DNA from 3 places in the Streptomyces sp. OZ13 genome. Region 3 is predicted to be linked to each of the others. Evidence: predicted binding sites of a transcription regulator. Region 3 holds the regulator's gene; each other region holds the start of a gene.
The links. The regulator HrcA, encoded in region 3, represses chaperone genes, less so after heat shock. The targets are predictions, from matches to a motif close to TTNGCACTCNGNNNNNCNGAGTGCNAA.

Region 1 (6,415 bases), on a different contig from region 3:
CGCCGGGTGCTCGCGTCGCAGGCGGGTCGCGACGGCCAGTTCACGGGCGGGGTCGTAGGAGGCCAGCGAGGCCAGCAGCGCTTCGCCCTCCTCGGTGCGCAGTGCGGTGAAGGCGGCGAGCGGATCGAGGTCGTTCACCGGGCCATTGTGGTCCAGGTGGGGGATGGTGCGCTCGTGGCGGCGGTGTCGGACCGGTGAGCGGGCGGCGCGCTGACAGGATGCGTCGCCATGCAGCTAGTACGACAAAAGGGAAAACTAGGAGCGTACCGGGCCCGTGCGGCCCTTGTCTCGCTCGTCGTCGCCGCGCTCGGCTCCGGCTGTGCGGCCGAGGGGCCGCCGGAGGCACCCCGCCCCTCCCGGCCCGCCGCAGAGAAGGAAGCACGGCAGGGGCCGCAGGCGCAGGAGCCGGACGCCCGCAAGGCCCGCGAAGCCGCCGGCGGCGGTCCGGCGCAGCGGGAGAAGGCCGCGCTCAGCCAGAAGGCCCGCGCCGCCGCCGCGAAGAAGTGGGGGCTGAAGCAGACGCCGCTCGCGGCGCCACCGCCACCCGCCGTCAAGCCTCGGATCACCACCCGCAAGGGATTCGAGGTGGAGGACGGAGAGGGGCTGCCGCCCGTGTTCACCACCGTCCCGACGAAGGAGAAGATCGTCTTCCTGACGATCGACGACGGCGCGGAGAAGGACCCCGAACTGCTGCGGATGATGTCCGACCTGCGGATCCCGTACAGCGCCTTCCTCAGCGACTACGTCATCAACGACGACTACGGCTACTTCGAGAAGATGCGGGACAGCGGCGTGGCGCTGCACAACCACACGCTCAACCACCCGTATCTGCCCGGCCTTTCGTACGCCGAGCAGAAGCGTGAGATCTGCGGCCAGCAGGACAAGCTGGAGAAGCGCTACGGGAGCCGGCCCCGGCTCATGCGCCCCCCGTACGGGAACTACAACAAGGACACCCTGCGCGTCGCCAAGAAGTGCGGCGTCGAGGCCGTGCCGCTGTGGGCCGCGGAGGCGTTTCCCGACCACATGGAGTGGCGGGAGTGGGACCGGGACCTGCATCCGGGCGACATCATCCTCACGCACTTCCGTGGCGAGGAGGACTGGGAGGGCAGCATGCCGGACATGATCCGGCGGGTCATGCGGACGGTGACGGCGAAGGGGTACGCCGTGGCCAGGCTGGAGGACTACGTCTGAGACCGGGGACCGTCGGGCGGGGCCGGAGGCCGTGACCGGACGGCGGGACCGTGGCCGGGCCGGAGTCCGAATCGGAACGCCACGCGGTCTCGCATTGGCACTCCGCTTGACCGAGTGCTAATCGCAGTCATAGTCTCGGCCCTGGCACTCACCAAGTGAGAGTGCCAACACAGCGACGGGCAGGTCCGGCACCCGCGACGACGGATCCACCTGGTCGCCACCTCAGATCAGTTAACCCCGTGATCTCCGAAGGGGGAGGTCGGATCGTGACGACCGCCAGCTCCAAGGTTGCCATCAAGCCGCTCGAGGACCGCATTGTGGTCCAGCCGCTCGACGCCGAGCAGACCACGGCCTCTGGCCTGGTTATTCCGGACACCGCCAAGGAGAAGCCCCAGGAGGGCGTCGTCCTGGCCGTGGGCCCGGGCCGCTTCGAGAACGGCGAGCGCCTGCCGCTCGACGTGAAGACCGGCGACATCGTGCTGTACAGCAAGTACGGCGGCACCGAAGTGAAGTACAGCGGCGAGGAGTACCTCGTCCTCTCGGCCCGCGACGTGCTCGCGATCGTCGAGAAGTAGAAAGCAGGGGCGCGCTCAGGGGTCATCGGCCCCTGGGACTCCGCGCCAGTTCTGCCTCGAGCTGCGCCCCTGGCCACCCCGCTGATGCCGGGCGGCGAGGGGCGCAGTTCTTTGAACACGAAATCCGAGAGGGCTGAACCGCTCCCATGGCGAAGATCCTGAAGTTCGACGAGGACGCCCGTCGCGCCCTCGAGCGCGGCGTCAACAAGCTTGCCGACACGGTCAAGGTGACGATCGGCCCCCGTGGCCGCAACGTCGTCATCGACAAGAAGTTCGGCGCTCCCACCATCACCAACGACGGCGTCACCATCGCCCGCGAGGTCGAGATCGAGGACCCGTACGAGAACCTGGGCGCCCAGCTGGTGAAGGAGGTGGCGACCAAGACCAACGACATCGCGGGTGACGGTACGACCACCGCCACCGTGCTGGCCCAGGCGCTGGTCCGCGAGGGTCTGCGCAACGTCGCCGCCGGTGCCTCCCCGGCCGCCCTGAAGAAGGGCATCGACGCCGCGGTCAAGGCCGTGTCCGAGGAGCTCCTCGCGACCGCCCGCCCGATCGAGGACAAGGCCGACATCGCCGCCGTGGCCGCGCTGTCCGCGCAGGACCAGCAGGTCGGCGAGCTCATCGCCGAGGCGATGGACAAGGTCGGCAAGGACGGTGTCATCACCGTCGAGGAGTCCAACACCTTCGGTCTGGAGCTCGACTTCACCGAGGGCATGGCCTTCGACAAGGGCTACCTGTCCCCGTACATGGTGACCGACCAGGAGCGTATGGAGGCCGTCCTCGACGACCCGTACATCCTGATCCACCAGGGCAAGATCACCTCCATCCAGGACATGCTGCCGCTGCTGGAGAAGGTCATCCAGGCCGGTGGCTCCAAGCCGCTGCTGATCATCGCCGAGGATGTCGAGGGCGAGGCGCTCTCCACCCTCGTCGTGAACAAGATCCGCGGCACCTTCAACGCGGTGGCCGTCAAGGCTCCCGGCTTCGGCGACCGCCGCAAGGCGATGCTCGGCGACATGGCCACCCTCACCGGTGCCACCGTCATCGCCGAAGAGGTCGGCCTCAAGCTGGACCAGGCCGGTCTGGACGTGCTGGGCACCGCCCGCCGCGTGACGATCACCAAGGACGACACCACGATCGTCGACGGTGGCGGCAAGAGCGAGGACGTCGCGGGCCGCGTCAACCAGATCAAGGCCGAGATCGAGTCCACCGACTCCGACTGGGACCGCGAGAAGCTCCAGGAGCGCCTCGCGAAGCTGGCCGGCGGCGTGTGCGTTATCAAGGTCGGCGCCGCCACCGAGGTGGAGCTCAAGGAGAAGAAGCACCGTCTCGAGGACGCCATCTCCGCGACCCGCGCCGCGGTCGAGGAGGGCATCGTCTCCGGTGGTGGCTCCGCGCTCGTCCACGCCGTGAAGGTGCTCGAGGGCAACCTGGGCAAGGAGGGCGACGAGGCCACCGGTGTCGCCGTCGTCCGCCGCGCCGCCGTCGAGCCGCTGCGCTGGATCGCCGAGAACGCCGGCCTCGAGGGCTACGTCATCACCGCCAAGGTGGCCGAGCTCGAGGCGGGTCAGGGCTTCAACGCCGCGACCGGCGAGTACGGCGACCTGGTCAAGGCCGGCGTCATCGACCCGGTCAAGGTCACGCGCTCCGCTCTGGAGAACGCCGCGTCCATCGCCTCCCTGCTGCTCACGACCGAGACCCTGGTCGTCGAGAAGCCGGCCGAGGACGAGGGCGACGCGGGTCACGGCCACGGCCACGGCCACAGCCACTGACGCGACAAGCGCCGAGAAGGCCCCCGTCCCCGCATCGCGCGAGGGCGGGGGCCTTCCCCGTCGGAACGTCTCCTGGCAGGCGCGGCCTACAGGGCGCCGAGCTGGCGCATCAGCCGCATCAGGTCCATGTGCCACCAGCCTTCCTTGATCTTCCCGTCCTCGAACCGGAAGATCGTCGTGCCGGTGATGGTGCACTGCTCTCCCGTCGCCGGGATGCCCCGGAACTCCGCCTTGTGCCTGCCGCTCCAGGTCCACAGCGTCACGACGTCGTCCCCTTGGGTGACCTGCCGGTCGAGCTCGAAGGTGAAGTCGAAGGCGTCGCGCCACATGCTGAGGTCCCGGCGTATGACCTGCTTGCCGACCTCGGTGTCCTCCTCGTTGGCGACGTCGTGGTCGATGTAGTCGTCGGCGAAGACCTCGCCGATGGCGTCCAGATTGCCGCCGGCCGCGATCTCGTGGAAGAAGCGGCGGGCCGTCGCCGCGTTCAGCTGTTCCTCACGGACCACGTCCAGGTCGGTGAACGAGGGCATGCCGTCGCAGAGGGCCACCATCTCCTGGAACATCTTGTCCGTCTCCGGAAGGTGCGAGTTCTTCATCGCCTCCTCGTACGAGGGGAACTCGACGATGTCGACGTAGTGGCTGCTGTCGCTGCGGTCCTTCCCCGTGACGGCGTGGCCGGTGGTCCGCTTGCCCTGTGTCTGCTCGACCCACCTGTCCATGAGCGCGTTCACGTCGTCGAACCTGGCGGTCTTGTAGTCGATGATCTGCACGAATTTCATGGCGCCTCCCGAGCCGATGCGGCCCCTGATGGGATACGTCCATCTTAGTGACGCGGATCACAGTCGTGTCGTGAGCGGCTACTGCGGCCCGTACTTACGGCCCGTCTTCGACGTGAGCCCGCCCAGCAGGCCGCGCGGCGTCAGCTTCACGACGCCCATCAGCGCCTTGTAGCGGGGGTCGGGGATGGAGAGGGACTTCCCCTTGGCCAGGTCCGAGAGCGCCGACGCCACCAGCTTGTCGGCGTCCAGCCACATCCAGCCGGGGATGTTGTTCGTGCCCATGCCGGCCCGCTGGTGGAACTCGGTCCGTACGAATCCCGGGCACAGCGCCATCAGCCGCACCCCCGATCCGGCGAGGTCCCTGGCGGCGCCCTGTGTGAACTGCACGACCCATGCCTTGGACGCGCCGTAGGTGCCACGGGGCACGAAGGCGGCGACCGACGCCACGTTCACCACGCCGCCCCGGCCGCGTTCGCGCATCGGTCCCGCCGCGGCCGCGGTCAGCCGCAGCACCGCCTCGCAGTGCACCTTCAGCATGGTCAGCTCGTCGGCCATGGAGACATCGAGGAACCGGCCCTTGTTCCCGAAACCCGCGTTGTTGACCAGCAGATCGACGGGGTGTTTGTGGTCCGCAAGGCGCTCCTCGACCGCGCCGATCCCGTCCTCCCGCGACAGGTCGGCCGTCAGTACCTCCGCCTCGATGCCGTGCCGGTCGTGCAGTTCGGTGGCCTGTTCCTGCAGCCGTTCTGTGTCCCGGGCCACGAGCACCAGGTTGTGCCCATCGGCCGCGAGCCGCCGTGCGAAGGCGGCGCCGATGCCCGCGGTCGCTCCCGTGATCAGTGCAGTCGTCATAGGCGGCACGTTAATGCCCGACGTGGTGGTGCGGCGCGGGCGCCTTCCCTGACCGGTGCCCGTCCGCGGCCCGTCCGGGGGCGCGAACTGCCCCGAAGTCCCTGGCCCGTTCCGCCTTCCGGCGCCCGCGCCGCGAGTCCCGCCGGGCCCCTCGCCTATGCGGCGCCGGGGCCGGGGACCGGTCCAGGGCCGGCCGCCGTGCCGTATTTCGCGACGTACGCGCGGGCGTTCCTCAGCAGTTCACTGTGCAGGGCGTCACCTGCCTCGAGGACCAGGGGCAGCAGGTGGCGCTCGGTGGTCTCCGCCCGGAACGCCATCTCCACGGTCACCTCGTGCTCCGGCCGGTGCACCACCTCCACCGGGTCGCCGGCGCGGATCTCGCCGGGCTCGATGACCCGCAGGTACGCGCCGGACACCCCGCTCTGTGTGAAACGCCTGACCCAGCCCTTCTCGCCGAGCCGGCCGGCGAAGGTGCGGCACGGGACGCGGCCCGAGGTGACCTCGAGTACCACCGCATCGCCGATGCGCCATCGCTCACCGATCCTGGCCCCGGTGACATCGACGCCGATGGTGGTGAGGTTCTCGCCGAACGTGCCGTTGGAAAGCGGACGCCCCAACTCGCCTTCCCAGGCGTCGAGGTCCTCACGGGCGAAGGCGTACACGGCCTGGTCGCTCCCGCCGTGGTGGCGCAGGTCGCAGACCGCGTCCCCCGAGAGACCGCTGCCGCCCTGCCCCTTGGGGCCCGGATCCGTCACCCGGACGGGCCCCTCCACCGGGCGCTTGTCGATTCCGGTCATGCCGCCGGGTGCATCGGTGTAATCGGCCGTCTTGGGGCGGCCCACGTTCACGGTCAGAAGCTTCATGTCCCGCACGCTAACCGACACCGCCTCAAAGTAACCAACGGTTAATCGTCCGTTCCTCCAAGCGTCCCTTATGCTTGATGGGTGATCGAAGCCCGCCACCTCCGTGTCCTGCGTGCCGTCGCCACCACCGGCTCGTTCTCCGCGGCCGCTCGCGAACTGGGATGCACCCAGCCCGCGGTCAGTCAGCAGATGAAGGCGCTCGAAAGCTCGGCCGGGACGCCGCTGCTGATCCGTACCGGCCGCGAGATGCGCCTGACCCAGGCCGGAGAGGCGCTCGTACGCCATGCCTCCGGCATTCTCGCCGGGCTCACCGCGGCGGAGGAGGAAGTGGCGGCGATCGCCGGGCTCCGGGCCGGCCGGGTCCGTCTCGTCTCGTTCCC
Region 2 (6,415 bases), on a different contig from region 3:
GCGAGTAGAGGCTGTCGAGCAGCGTCTGACGCAGCACGTTGCCGTTCAGCTCCTCGGGGTTGGCGCCCGGCCAGGGGATCGGCGCGCGGTCCAGGCGGGCGGCGAGGGCGAGGAAGAGGGGCCGCACCTCCTCCGGTGTCGCCGCCAGCCGGTCCGGGTTGGCGGGATCGGCGGCCCAGGCGGCGAAGTCGGGGAAGACGTCCTCGACGCCGACCGCGTAGTTCGCCAGCCAGCCCCGCGCGACCCGCTCCGGGTCGGGGTCGTCGTTGCTGTCGAGGATCCAGCGGTCGGTGCGGTGGGGGAACATCTGCGCGTAGGCGGCGCCGGCGTAGGTGCCGTACGAGACGCCCCACGCGGACAGTTTCCGCTCCCCGAGCGCCTCCCGGACGCGGTCGATGTCGCGCGCCTCGTTGCGGGTGCTGACGGTGCGCAGGACCTCGCCGCCGTTCTCGGCACAGGCGTCGGCGAGGCGACGGCCGGCGGCGACGTTGTGGTCGACGGAGCCGTCGGGCGCCGGCCAGGGGCGCAGCCGCTCCATGGCGAGGTCGTCGTGCGGGAGATCGCAGCTGACGGGTGCGGACCGGCCGACGCCGCGCGGGTCGAAGCTGACGACGTCGTACGCGTCGCGCACCGACTGCGGAAGGGCCTTCCCCCGCCGGGAGGGCTCGTGCAGACCGGGGTTGCCCGGTCCGCCGGGGATGATCAGCAGCGTGCCGCGCCGGGCCTCGGGCTTCTCGCTGCGCAGCCGGGACACGGCCAGCGTGATGTGCGGCCCGCGCGGCTCGGCGTGGTCCAGCGGCACGGACACCGTCCCGCACTCCTGGCGCGGGTCGAGCCCGGTCCCGGGGCACGGGCCCCACCGGACTGCCGACGCCGGCCGGGCGGTCGCCTCTGCGGACGGCGCGGGGAGGGCGACCAGCGCGGTCGCGAGGGCGGGCAGCGTCAGCGCGACGGTGACGGCGGGCCGGAGACGGAACGTTCGAGTGATTGCCATGGCACGACCCTCCCGGATCCGCGCGCCCGGCCCCACGGGACCAACTCCCGTATCCGGCAGGGGGTTTGCCCCACCCGCTCGGGCCGGTCACCCCCAGGTCGGCTCCGGCGGCGGTCGTGGGCGTACGTCCTGCCCGTGCGCCGCCGGGGAACGCCCGAGGGCGGCACCCCCGTGCAGGGGTGCCGCCCTCGGTGTGAAACCGGTCTGCCGATCCGCGAGCGGATCAGAAGTCCATGTCACCGCCCGGCATGCCGCCCGGAGCGGCCGCGGCGGCCTTCTCCGGCTTGTCGGCGATGACGGCCTCGGTGGTCAGGAACAGCGCCGCGATGGAGGCCGCGTTCTGCAGAGCAGAGCGGGTCACCTTCGCGGGGTCGATGATGCCCTCGGCGATCATGTCGACGTACTCACCGGTCGCGGCGTTCAGGCCGTGGCCGACAGGCAGGTTGCGCACCTTCTCGACGATGACGCCGCCCTCGAGACCACCGTTGACGGCGATCTGCTTGAGCGGGGCCTCCAGCGCGAGCTTCACGGCGTTGGCGCCGGTCGCCTCGTCGCCCTGGAGCTCGAGCTTCTCGAAGACCGAGGAGGCCTGGAGCAGGGCCACGCCACCACCGGCGACGATGCCCTCCTCGACGGCCGCCTTCGCGTTGCGAACGGCGTCCTCGATGCGGTGCTTGCGCTCCTTGAGCTCGACCTCGGTCGCGGCGCCGGCCTTGATGACGGCCACGCCGCCGGCCAGCTTCGCGAGGCGCTCCTGGAGCTTCTCGCGGTCGTAGTCCGAGTCGCTGTTCTCGATCTCGGCACGGATCTGGTTGACGCGACCCTGGACCTGGTCGCTGTCACCGGCACCGTCGACGATCGTGGTCTCGTCCTTGGTGATGACGACCTTGCGGGCGCGGCCCAGCAGGTCCAGGCCGGCGTTCTCGAGCTTGAGGCCGACCTCCTCGGAGATGACCGTGCCGCCCGTGAGGATGGCGATGTCGTTCAGCATGGCCTTGCGGCGGTCGCCGAAGCCCGGGGCCTTGACGGCGACGGACTTGAACGTGCCGCGGATCTTGTTGACGACCAGGGTCGACAGGGCCTCACCCTCGACGTCCTCGGCGATGATCAGCAGCGGCTTGCCGGACTGCATGACCTTCTCCAGCAGCGGAAGGAGGTCCTTCACGTTGCCGACCTTGGAGTTGACGATCAGGATGTACGGGTCGTCCAGGGACGCCTCCATACGCTCCATGTCGGTGGCGAAGTACGCCGAGATGTAGCCCTTGTCGAAGCGCATACCCTCGGTGAGCTCGAGCTCCAGACCGAAGGTCTGGGACTCCTCGACGGTGATGACGCCTTCCTTGCCGACCTTGTCCATGGCCTCGGCGATGAGCTCACCGATCTGGACGTCAGCGGCGGAGATGGAGGCGGTGGAGGCGATCTGCTCCTTGGTCTCCACGTCCTTGGCCTGCTCGAGCAGGGCACCGGAGACGGCCTCGACGGCCTTCTCGATGCCGCGCTTCAGGGCCATCGGGTTGGCGCCGGCGGCCACGTTGCGCAGGCCCTCACGGACGAGCGCCTGGGCGAGAACGGTCGCGGTGGTCGTACCGTCACCGGCGACGTCGTCCGTCTTCTTGGCGACTTCCTTGACCAGCTCGGCGCCGATCTTCTCGTACGGGTCCTCGAGCTCGATCTCCTTGGCGATGGAAACACCATCGTTGGTGATCGTGGGGGCGCCCCACTTCTTCTCGAGGACGACGTTGCGACCCTTGGGGCCAAGGGTGACCTTGACGGCGTCGGCGAGCTGGTTCATCCCGCGCTCGAGACCGCGCCGTGCCTCCTCGTCGAACGCGATGATCTTGGCCATGTGAAGTGGTCCTCCCGGACTGGGGTGGATTGCTTCGGATCGCATCCGGCGCCCGCGACGGACGGCCTGCGCGCCTTGTGGTTCCTTGCCCCACCCGGCTCGCGGGCCTCACCGACCCGATCCAAGTTCTGTCACTCTCACTGGGAGAGTGCTAACGCCAATGATTAGCACTCGACCCATGAGAGTGCAAGCGCCTTCGAGCAAGGCCGCCCGGTGGAGGGCGGTCGGGCGAGGGGTTGGCCCAGGCTTCCTCGAGGGACGCCGCGGCCGGCGCCGGCGCCCGCGGCAGTGTCCGGACACGCGTGAGGGGCCCGCTTCCCGGTGGCCGGGAGGCGAGCCCCTCATGCGTGAGTGCGTCGGTGGCCGATCGCGCCTCGATCAGTTGGATCAGACGGCGAGCTTGACCATGTCCGCCTGCGGACCCTTCTGGCCCTGCGAGATCTCGAATTCGACTCGCTGACCTTCTTCAAGGGTGCGGTAACCGTCCATCTGGATCGCGCTGTAGTGGACGAAAACATCCGCACCACCGTCGACCGCGATGAAGCCGTACCCCTTCTCCGCGTTGAACCACTTGACGGTGCCCTGAGCCATGCCTAACTCCCCTATTACTGGCCCTTGCGCAGGACCGCACTTCGCGGACCCGGGTCAGACCTCCACCCCAGCAGGAGGGGTGTGCGCCGGAACGCGTCGACCGCGGCTGAATGTATCTGCCCAACTGCCCTCTGCAACAGGTCAATCGGACGAGAAATCTGGGCAGTACCGAACGACCGATCCGTGTCAATTCATGGAATTCCGGGGCAAGTCGGGCCCGGCAAATAACGCCTAAGTGGCAATTCGATCGCATGGTTCGGCCGCATTCTTGCGGAAGTTGAAGGCATTCTCGAGCGGCCGGCGAAGGGGGCTTCCCAAACTCTACCGCGCTCAACCATGCAGAATTGCCCCCTCCGCTTCTCTCGCGGAGGGGGCAATTTCAGTAACTGCGGGTAAATCTCTGGGGAGAGCTCAGCGGCCGCTCCTCCTGTATCCGTCAGCCGCCGGCGACGGCGGGAATGATCGACACGCCCGCACCGTCCGGCGTGGCCGTCTCCAGGCCCTGCTCGAAGCGGACGTCGTCGTCGTTCACGTACACGTTGACGAACCGGCGCAGCTTGCCCTGGTCGTCCAGGACGCGGGCGGCGATGCCCGTGTGGTTCTTCTCCAGGTCCGCGATGACCTCGGCGAGGGTCGTGCCCTCCGCCGGGACCTCGGCCCGGCCGCCCGTGTACGTACGGAGGATGGTGGGGATGCGGACGTTGACGCTCATGTTCGTCACCTCTCGGCGGAGTACGGCGTGGCAGTGCGGAGCAAGGTTCTCAGTGGGCGGCCAGGCCCGCGTCGCGGAACGCGTCCAGGCTCGGGCGGATGACGGCGGTCGCCTGCGAGGTCTCCGCGACGGCGTCGAGGGTCTTGAGACCGTCGCCGGTGTTGAGCACGACGGTGGTGAGCGCCGGGTCGAGCAGGCCCGCCTCGATCAGCTTCTTCGTCACACCCACCGTCACGCCACCGGCCGTCTCGGCGAAGATGCCCTCGGTGCGGGCCAGCAGCTTGATCGCGTCGACGACCTGCTCGTCGTTCACGTCCTCGACGGCCCCGCCCGTGCGGCGCGCGATGTCCAGCACGTACGGGCCGTCGGCCGGGTTGCCGATGGCGAGGGACTTGGCGATGGTGTTCGGCTTCTGGGGCCGCACGACGTCGTGGCCGGCCTTGAAGGCGGTCGACACCGGCGAACAGCCCTCGGCCTGGGCGCCGAAGATCTTGTACGGCTTGTCCTCGACGAGCCCGAGCTTGATCAGCTCCTGAAGACCCTTGTCGATCTTCGTGAGCTGGGAGCCGGAGGCGATCGGGACGACCAGCTGGTCCGGCAGCCGCCAGCCCAGCTGCTCGCAGATCTCGTACGCGAGGGTCTTGGAGCCCTCCGCGTAGTACGGGCGGAGGTTGACGTTGACGAAGCCCCAGCCCTCGCCCAGCGGGTCGCCGATGAGCTCGGAGCAGAAGCGGTTCACGTCGTCGTAGTTGCCCTCGATGCCGACGAGCTCGCCGCCGTACACCGCGGCCATGACGACCTTGCCCTGCTCGAGGTCGTGCGGGATGAACACGCAGGAGCGGAAGCCGGCCCGCGCGGCGGCGGCGCCGACCGCGCCCGCGAGGTTGCCCGTGGAGGAGCAGGACAGGGTGGTGAAGCCGAAGGCACGGGCGGCCTCGAGGGCCTGGGCGACGACCCGGTCCTTGAAGGAGTGCGTCGGGTTGCCGGAGTCGTCCTTGACGAACAGACCGCCGGTGACGCCCAGTTCGCGGGCGAGGTTGTCGGCCTTGACCAGCTTGGTCCAGCCCGGGTTCAGGTTCGGCTTGTCGGCCACGTCGGCCGGGACGGGCAGCAGCGGGGCGTAACGCCAGATGTTGGCCGGGCCCGCCTCGATCTGCTTCCGGAGCTCTTCGGGGCTGCCGCTCGGCAGGTCGTAGGCGACTTCGAGCGGCCCGAAACACTCGGCGCAGGCGAAGATGGGACCGAGTTCGAAACGCTGTCCGCACTCGCGGCACGAAAGTGCGGCGGCGGGGCCGAGGTCCACGGCGGTGGACGAGGTGGCGGAGGTGCTGGTGCTTGCGACGGTCTGCGCAGCCATGATGGCGAGGCCCTTTCTCCTCATCTTCCTCGTGACGCACTTCGCCACGAGACGGAATTGGCACCTTCCCCACCGTGACCTCGCGGTCGGCGGGAGGGTTGCCGGGGCTTCAACGGGCCGTTCCCTCTGCCCCTCTGGATGAGCGGTATGGCTCCGGACGTGCGGTCCGGGCGTTTGTGTGCCGGGACCCCCCGAGATGCGAGGGTCCTTCGCGTTGCTCAAGACTGTAACCGAAGCCCCGGACGCTTGAGATAGTCGTCCGACCCGCGAGATGGATCACACGACCGACTGTCGATCGACTGTCAAGGGAGACGCGAAGTGCTCGATGAGGTGGCCCGCTGGCTGAGCCGGCGCTCCTGGTCCGCGTCCGATCGCTCCCTCGAGAGGCTGATGTCCGCCAAGGCCAGGCAGGGCACGACCGTCAGCGTCGTGCTCCCCGCGCTGAACGAGGAGGCGACCGTCGGAGAGATCGTCACGATCATCCGCCGGGAGCTGATGGAGAACACCCCGCTCGTCGACGAGCTGGTCGTCATCGACTCGGCCTCGACCGACCGCACGTCGGAGGTGGCCGCGGCCGCCGGCGCCCGGGTGGTGCACCGGGACGCGATACTGCCCGGCCTGCCTGCGGTGGCCGGCAAGGGCGAGGTGCTGTGGCGGTCGCTGATGGCGACGGGCGGTGACATCGTCTGCTTCTGCGACGCGGACCTGCGGGACTTCTCCGCGGACTTCGTCTCCGGCATCGTCGGCCCGCTGCTGACCGAGCCCGACGTCCAGTTCGTCAAGGCCATGTACGACCGTCCGCTGGGCGGGGGCGCCGCACCGGGCCCGGACGGCACCCCGGCCCAGGGCGGGCGGGTGACCGAGCTGATGGCCAGGCCGCTGCTGAACCTGCACTGGCCGCAGCTCGCCGGGTTC
Region 3 (6,415 bases):
CGGCGATCTGACTGCCGCGCATCAGTCCGCCGGCGGCGATGACGGGCATCTGTACGGTCTCCTTCACCAGTGTAAGAAGCGTGAGCAGTCCGTAACCGGACCCGTCGGTCGCGGGGTCGTCCCGGTGCGTGCCCTGATGGCCGCCGGCTTCGACGCCCTGCACGCACACCGCGTCGGCACCGGCCCACTGGGCCGCCTGCGCCTCCTCAGGCGTGGTGACGGTCACGATCGTGAAGGTGCCCGCCTTGCTGAACGACTCGATGACGCTGCGCGAGGGACAGCCGAAGGTGAACGAGACGACCGGGACGGGGTCGTCGAGCAGGATCGCGAGCTTCGCGTCGTAGCCGTCGTCCCGTCCCCTGTCCGGATCACCGAGCGGCGTCTCGTACCAGGCGGACTCACCGGCGAGCTGGTCCCGGTAGACGCCGACGGCGGCGGGGTCGGCGTTGCCGGGCTGCGGCATGAACAGGTTGACGCCGAAGGGCCGCGCGGTCAGCCCGCGGACCTGCTTGACCTCTTCGTACACCCCGTCCGCCGTCTTGTATCCGGCGGCCAGGAAGCCCAGCCCACCGGTCTCCGACACGGCGGCGACCAGCTGCGGACAGGAAGCGCCGCCGGCCATGGGTGCCTGCACGATCGGATGACGGCAGAGGCCGACCAGCGCGGATGACGACATGCAGGCATCGTGCCACGTCCCCGCGACGGGTCCGAATCCCCCATTCCGCGCAGCGCCCCTGCGGGACGTGTTCCCCTCCCCCTACGGCCTGGCCGCCGTGGGGGCCCACTCCCGAACCGGCCTCCGCCCGGCCGGGCACCGCGCTGCGTTGCGGTGTTTCGGGGGCTCGCCCCCCGGACCCCCGCGCCTCGAACGCCGGCGGGGCTGAAGTTGCCCGGCTGGGTCGGAGTGCCTCCGTCGGCGGCGTGGCTGGATGCCGCGCAGCGGCATTTCCAACGCCTGGGGGCACCTCCCACGGCCGCCGGGCCGTAGGGGGAGATCGAGGGCACCGCGCGAAACCCGGTGCGCCGCCCGCAGGGGCGGTACGGAGCCCGGTTCGGGAAGGGGCGGGTAGGGGAAACGGCCCCGCGCAGCGGACCCGTCGCCCCACCCCCGGCTAACGCCCGTTGAACGCGTCCTTCAGCCGCGAGAACAGCCCCTGCTGGCCCGGCTGGAACTGGCCAAGCGGCCGCTCCTCGCCCCGCAGCTTCGCCAGGTCCCTCAGCAGTCGCTCCTGCTCCGGGTCCAGCTTCGTCGGCGTCGTCACCTCGACATGCACGATCAGGTCGCCCCGGCCGCCGCCGCGCAGGTGCGTGATGCCGCGGCCGTGCAGCGGGATCGACTGGCCGGACTGCGTGCCCGGTCGGATGTCGACCTCCTCCACGCCGTCGAGCGTCTCGAGCGGGCACTTCGTGCCCAGCGCCGCCGCGGTCATGGGGATCGTCACCGTGCAGTGCAGGTCGTCGCCGCGCCGCTGGAATACGGGGTGGGCGACCTCGTGGATCTCGACGTACAGGTCACCGGCGGGGCCGCCGCCGGGGCCGACCTCGCCCTCACCCGCGAGCTGGATCCGGGTGCCGTTGTCGACACCGGCCGGGATCTTCACGGTCAGCGTCCGCCGCGACCGGACGCGGCCGTCGCCGGCGCACTCCGGGCACGGGGTCGGCACGACCGTGCCGAAGCCCTGGCACTGCGGGCAGGGCCGCGACGTCATGACCTGGCCCAGGAAGGACCGTGTCACCTGCGAGACCTCGCCGCGCCCGCGGCACATGTCGCAGGTCTGCGCCGATGTGCCGGGCGCCGCGCCCTCGCCGGAGCAGGTCGTGCAGACGACGGCCGTGTCGACCTGGATGTCCTTCGTGGTGCCGAAGGCGGCCTCGTTGAGCTCGATCTCCAGCCGGATCATCGCGTCCTGGCCGCGGCGGGTGCGCGAGCGCGGTCCGCGCTGCGACGCCGTGCCGAAGAACGCGTCCATGATGTCGGAGAAGTTGCCGAAGCCGCCCGCGCCGAAGCCTCCGGCGCCGCCGCCTCCGGCCTGCGACAGCGGGTCACCGCCGAGGTCGTAGACCTGCTTCTTCTGCGGGTCCGAGAGCACCTCGTACGCGGCGTTGATCTCCTTGAAGCGCTCCTGCGTCTTCGGATCCGGATTCACGTCCGGGTGGAGTTCGCGCGCGAGGCGGCGGAAGGCCTTCTTGATCTCGTCCTGCGATGCGTCGCGGCGTACGCCGAGTACGGCGTAATAGTCCGTGGCCACTTACGACTCCGCCAGGATCTGTCCGACGTAACGTGCCACTGCGCGTACCGCTCCCATCGTTCCGGGGTAGTCCATGCGGGTCGGTCCGACCACGCCGAGTTTCGCTACTGCCTCGTCGCCCGAACCGTAGCCGACCGAGACCACGGACGTGGAGTTGAGGCCTTCATGGGCGTTCTCGTGACCGATACGTACGGTCATGCCCATACCGCCCGACTCATTCGCCTCGCCGAGCAGCTTGAGGAGCACCACATGCTCCTCCAGCGCCTCCAGCACGGGCCGGATGGTCAGCGGGAAGTCGTGTCCGAAGCGGGTCAGATTGGCGGTGCCGCCGATCACGAGCCGCTCCTCGGTCTCCTCGACCAGGGTCTCGAGCAGTGTGGAGAGCACCGTGGAGACGGTGCCGCGGTCCTCGTGCTCGAAGGATTCGGGAAGGTCCTGCACCAGCTGCGGCACGTCCGCGAAGCGGCGTCCCACGACCCGGCTGTTGAGCCGGGCCCGCAGGTCCGCGAGCGAGGCGTCGCCGAAGGGGGCGGGGCAGTCGATCATGCGCTGCTCGACCCGGCCCGTGTCCGTGATCAGCACGAGCATCAGGCGGGCGGGCGCGAGGGAGAGGAGTTCCACGTGCCGGACCGTGGACCGGGTCAGCGACGGGTACTGCACGACGGCGACCTGCCGGGTCAGCTGCGCCAGCAGCCGCACCGTACGTCCCACGACGTCGTCGAGGTCGACCGCCCCGTCCAGGAAGTTCTGGATGGCGCGACGCTCCGGCGACGACAGCGGCTTGACGCCGGCCAGCCGGTCGACGAACAGCCGGTACCCCTTGTCCGTGGGGATCCGTCCGGCGCTGGTGTGGGGCTGGGCGATGAAGCCCTCCTCCTCCAGCACGGCCATGTCGTTGCGGACGGTGGCCGGGGAGACGCCAAGGTTGTGACGCTCGGTGAGGGCCTTGGAGCCGACAGGCTCCTCGGTGCCGACGTAGTCCTGGACGATGGCGCGCAGCACCTCGAGCCTGCGTTCGCTGAGCATTCGCGCACCTCCAGCTGTGGTTCCTCTGTGTGTCCTGGCACTCGGTGCGCCCGAGTGCCAGCATTCCCCCGGCCAGTGTACGGCTGCGGGGTACGCGGGTAGCAAGGGTGGCCGACCGTGCGGTCGGACACGCGCTCGTGCGGCCCGCGCAGGTCGATGCGGATGTGATGCGGATAGCGTCGCCGTATGGACGTCAGTTGGGAAGACTTCGGCTGGGAACGGCTGGCCGAGGGAGTCGGCCGCCGCCGCCTGCCGGGATGGGACGCGACCGTCGGCCTGGTCGCCGGCGAGGACGGGGTGCTGCTGTACGACACGGGCTCCACGCTCCGTGAGGGCGCCGAGCTGCGCGCCCAGGCGCAGGCGCTGACGGGCGGGCGCCGCGTGACGCACATCGCACTCAGCCATCCCCATTTCGACCATGTGCTGGGCACGGCGGCCTTCGCCGGGGCGGACGTGTACGGGGCTGTGGGCATGGACACGCTGCTGCGCCGGGAGCGGGACGCGATCCGCGCCACCGCGATCCGGCACGGGGTCGCTCCCGAAGAGGCGGCGGAGGCCGCGGACATGGTGGTGGCGCCGCAGCATGCGGTGTCCGGGGAGTGGACGCTCGACCTGGGAGGCCGCCAGGTGCTGTTGGCCAATGTGGGCCCCGGTCACTCGGGCCACGATCTGGCGCTGCTGGTGCCCGCGGAGCGGGAGGTGGTGTTCTGCGGCGACCTGGTGGAGGAGTCCGGGGAGCCTCAGGCCGGCACGGACGCCGTCGGGCCGCAGTGGCCCGCCGCCCTCGACAGGCTGCTGGCGCTCGGCGGCGAGGACGCCTTGTACGTCCCGGGGCACGGCGCGGTGGTGGACGCGGCGTTCGTACGGGCCCAGCGCGACGAACTGGCGGCGCGTTTCGGCGTGTCGTAGCGGCGTGCGGCCGTATCGTCGTGCGAATGCGCAGCTACAGCCCTGATCTCACGCCGCCGTGGAAGCGGTCGAAGCCCGTGCCGGAGGTCCCGGCCGATCCCGAGCTGGTGGTGGAGGAGGTGTCGACCGGCTTCTGCGGCGCGGTGATCCGCTGCGAGGCGGGCACGGTCACCCTGGAGGACCGCTTCGGCAAGCACCGCGTGTTCCCGCTCGAGCCGCGGGGCTTCCTGCTGGAGGGCAAGGTCGTCACGCTGGTCCGTCCGGCCCCGGCGGGCCCGTCCCGTCCGTCCCGTACGGCCTCCGGCTCTGTCGCCGTTCCCGGTGCCCGGGCCCGGGTCGCCCGCGCGGGCCGCATCTACGTGGAGGGCCGCCACGACGCGGAGCTCGTGGAGCGGGTGTGGGGCGACGACCTGCGGATCGAGGGCGTGGTGGTCGAGTATTTGGAAGGCGTCGACGACCTTCCGTCGATCGTGGCGGACTTCTCCCCCGGTCCGGACGCCCGCCTCGGCGTCCTGGTGGACCACTTGGTCGCGGGCTCCAAGGAGTCCCGTATCGCGGCCTCGGTCACGGACCCGCACGTGCTGGTGGTGGGCCACCCGTACATCGACGTGTGGGAGGCGGTGAAGCCCTCTTCCGTGGGGATCCCGGCGTGGCCCACGGTGCCGCGCGGACAGGACTGGAAGACGGGCGTCTGCCGCGCCCTCGGCTGGCCGGAGAACACGGGCGCCGCCTGGCAGCACATCCTCTCCAAGGTCCGCTCGTACAAGGACCTGGAGCCTGCGCTGCTGGGGCGGGTGGAGGAGCTGATCGACTTCGTCACGGCCAGCGGTGAGGCCTGACTCCGGGGAGGGTGCCGAATTCGCCGGTGTCCAACTTGATACCGAGTATGTCCAGCGGAACGGAGTCGCCGAACTTCGTTCGATTCACTCCGGCGAGTGATCAGTCCACCAGGTCCCGCACCACCGCGTCCGCCAGCAGCCGTCCCCGCAGGGTCAGCACCGCGCGACCGTCCTCGAACGGGCCGGTCTCCAGCAGCCCGTCGGCCAGGGATCGGGCGGCCGCCGCGAGGCCCGCCTCACGCAGGAGGTCCAGCGGCACGCCCTCACGCAGCCGCAGTTCCAGCAGGATGCGCTCCACGCGGCGGTCCTCCTCGGGGAGGAGTTCGCGGCCCGCGCCGGGCGAACGGCCCTCCGCCAGGGCTGCCGCGTACGCGCCCGGGTGCTTGACGTTCCACCAGCGCACGCCGCCGACGTGGCTGTGCGCCCCCGGGCCCGCGCCCCACCAGTCGGCACCGCGCCAGTACAGCTCGTTGTGCAGGCAGCGGCCTTCCGGTGAGGTGGCCCAGTTGGACACCTCGTACCAGTCGTAGCCGGCCGCGCCGAGCACCTCGTCGGCGATCAGATAGCGGTCGGCGTGGACGTCGTCGTCGGTCATGGGCACCTCGCCGCGGCGGATGCGGCGCGCGAGCTGTGTGCCCTCCTCCACGATCAGCGCGTACGCCGACACATGGTCCGGTCCCGCGCCAACGGCAGCCTCCAGCGAGGCCCGCCAGTCGTCGTCGCTCTCGCCGGGGGTGCCGTAGATCAGGTCGAGGTTCACGTGGTCGAAGCCCGCGGCCCGCGCCTCCGCGACGCACGCCTCCGGCCGGCCGGGGGTGTGCGTGCGGTCGAGCACCTTGAGCACGTGCTGCCGTGCGCTCTGCATACCGAAGGAGACGCGGTTGAAGCCGCCCTCCCGCAGGGCCGCCAGATAGGCGGGGTCGACGGATTCCGGGTTCGCCTCCGTCGTGATCTCCGCGTCATCGGCGAGACCGAACTCCTGACGCACCACGTCCAGCATCCGTACGAGATCATCGGCGGCCAGCAGGGTCGGAGTGCCCCCGCCGACGAACACCGTCCGTACCGGCCGCGGGTCGTCGCCGAGGACCTTGCGGGCCAGGCGGACCTCGTCCGCCAGGGTCTCTGCGTAGTTGTCGCGGGAGGCGAGCACTCCCCCCGAGCCGCGCAGCTCGGTGGCCGTGTAGGTGTTGAAGTCGCAGTAGCCGCAGCGCGTCGCGCAGTACGGCACGTGCAGGTAGAAGGCCAGCGGCCGGGCTTCGGCGCCGTGGAGGGCGGACGCGGGCAGCGCGCCGTCCTCGGGCATGGGCTCGCCGTCAGGCAGTACGGAAGGCATGCCCCCATTGTCCGTCACCCGGCAGGTCGCCCCGCCTGGAGCACCAGCAGCGCCAGATC

Region 1: a site for HrcA is predicted at 1,286-1,312, ahead of groES (co-chaperone GroES). Genes of this name have one in related genera too.
Region 2: a site for HrcA is predicted at 2,969-2,995, ahead of groL (chaperonin GroEL). Genes of this name have one in related genera too.

Annotation. Positions count from the first base shown of each region.
Region 1 is NZ_JBQHCZ010000005.1:1,093-7,507, forward strand. Features, by position in the region: gene ACTMTU_RS13490 (class I SAM-dependent methyltransferase) at 1-138, opposite strand, end outside; gene ACTMTU_RS13495 (polysaccharide deacetylase family protein) at 229-1,191, shown strand; gene groES (co-chaperone GroES) at 1,458-1,766, shown strand; gene groL (chaperonin GroEL) at 1,913-3,541, shown strand; gene ACTMTU_RS13510 (ester cyclase) at 3,628-4,320, opposite strand; gene ACTMTU_RS13515 (SDR family NAD(P)-dependent oxidoreductase) at 4,399-5,172, opposite strand; gene ACTMTU_RS13520 (MOSC domain-containing protein) at 5,328-6,035, opposite strand; gene ACTMTU_RS13525 (LysR family transcriptional regulator) at 6,117-6,415, shown strand, end outside.
Region 2 is NZ_JBQHCZ010000019.1:27,344-33,758, forward strand. Features, by position in the region: gene ACTMTU_RS30960 (alpha/beta hydrolase) at 1-994, opposite strand, end outside; gene groL (chaperonin GroEL) at 1,218-2,840, opposite strand; gene ACTMTU_RS30970 (cold-shock protein) at 3,228-3,431, opposite strand; gene ACTMTU_RS30975 (MoaD/ThiS family protein) at 3,868-4,143, opposite strand; gene thrC (threonine synthase) at 4,193-5,500, opposite strand; SAM riboswitch class I at 5,518-5,645, opposite strand; gene ACTMTU_RS30985 (glucosyl-3-phosphoglycerate synthase) at 5,819-6,415, shown strand, end outside.
Region 3 is NZ_JBQHCZ010000003.1:418,185-424,599, forward strand. Features, by position in the region: gene ACTMTU_RS08980 (nitronate monooxygenase) at 1-676, opposite strand, end outside; gene dnaJ (molecular chaperone DnaJ) at 1,113-2,249, opposite strand; gene hrcA (heat-inducible transcriptional repressor HrcA) at 2,250-3,275, opposite strand; gene ACTMTU_RS08995 (MBL fold metallo-hydrolase) at 3,462-4,184, shown strand; gene ACTMTU_RS09000 (DUF3097 domain-containing protein) at 4,211-5,023, shown strand; gene hemW (radical SAM family heme chaperone HemW) at 5,124-6,356, opposite strand; gene ACTMTU_RS09010 (SpoIIE family protein phosphatase) at 6,371-6,415, opposite strand, start outside.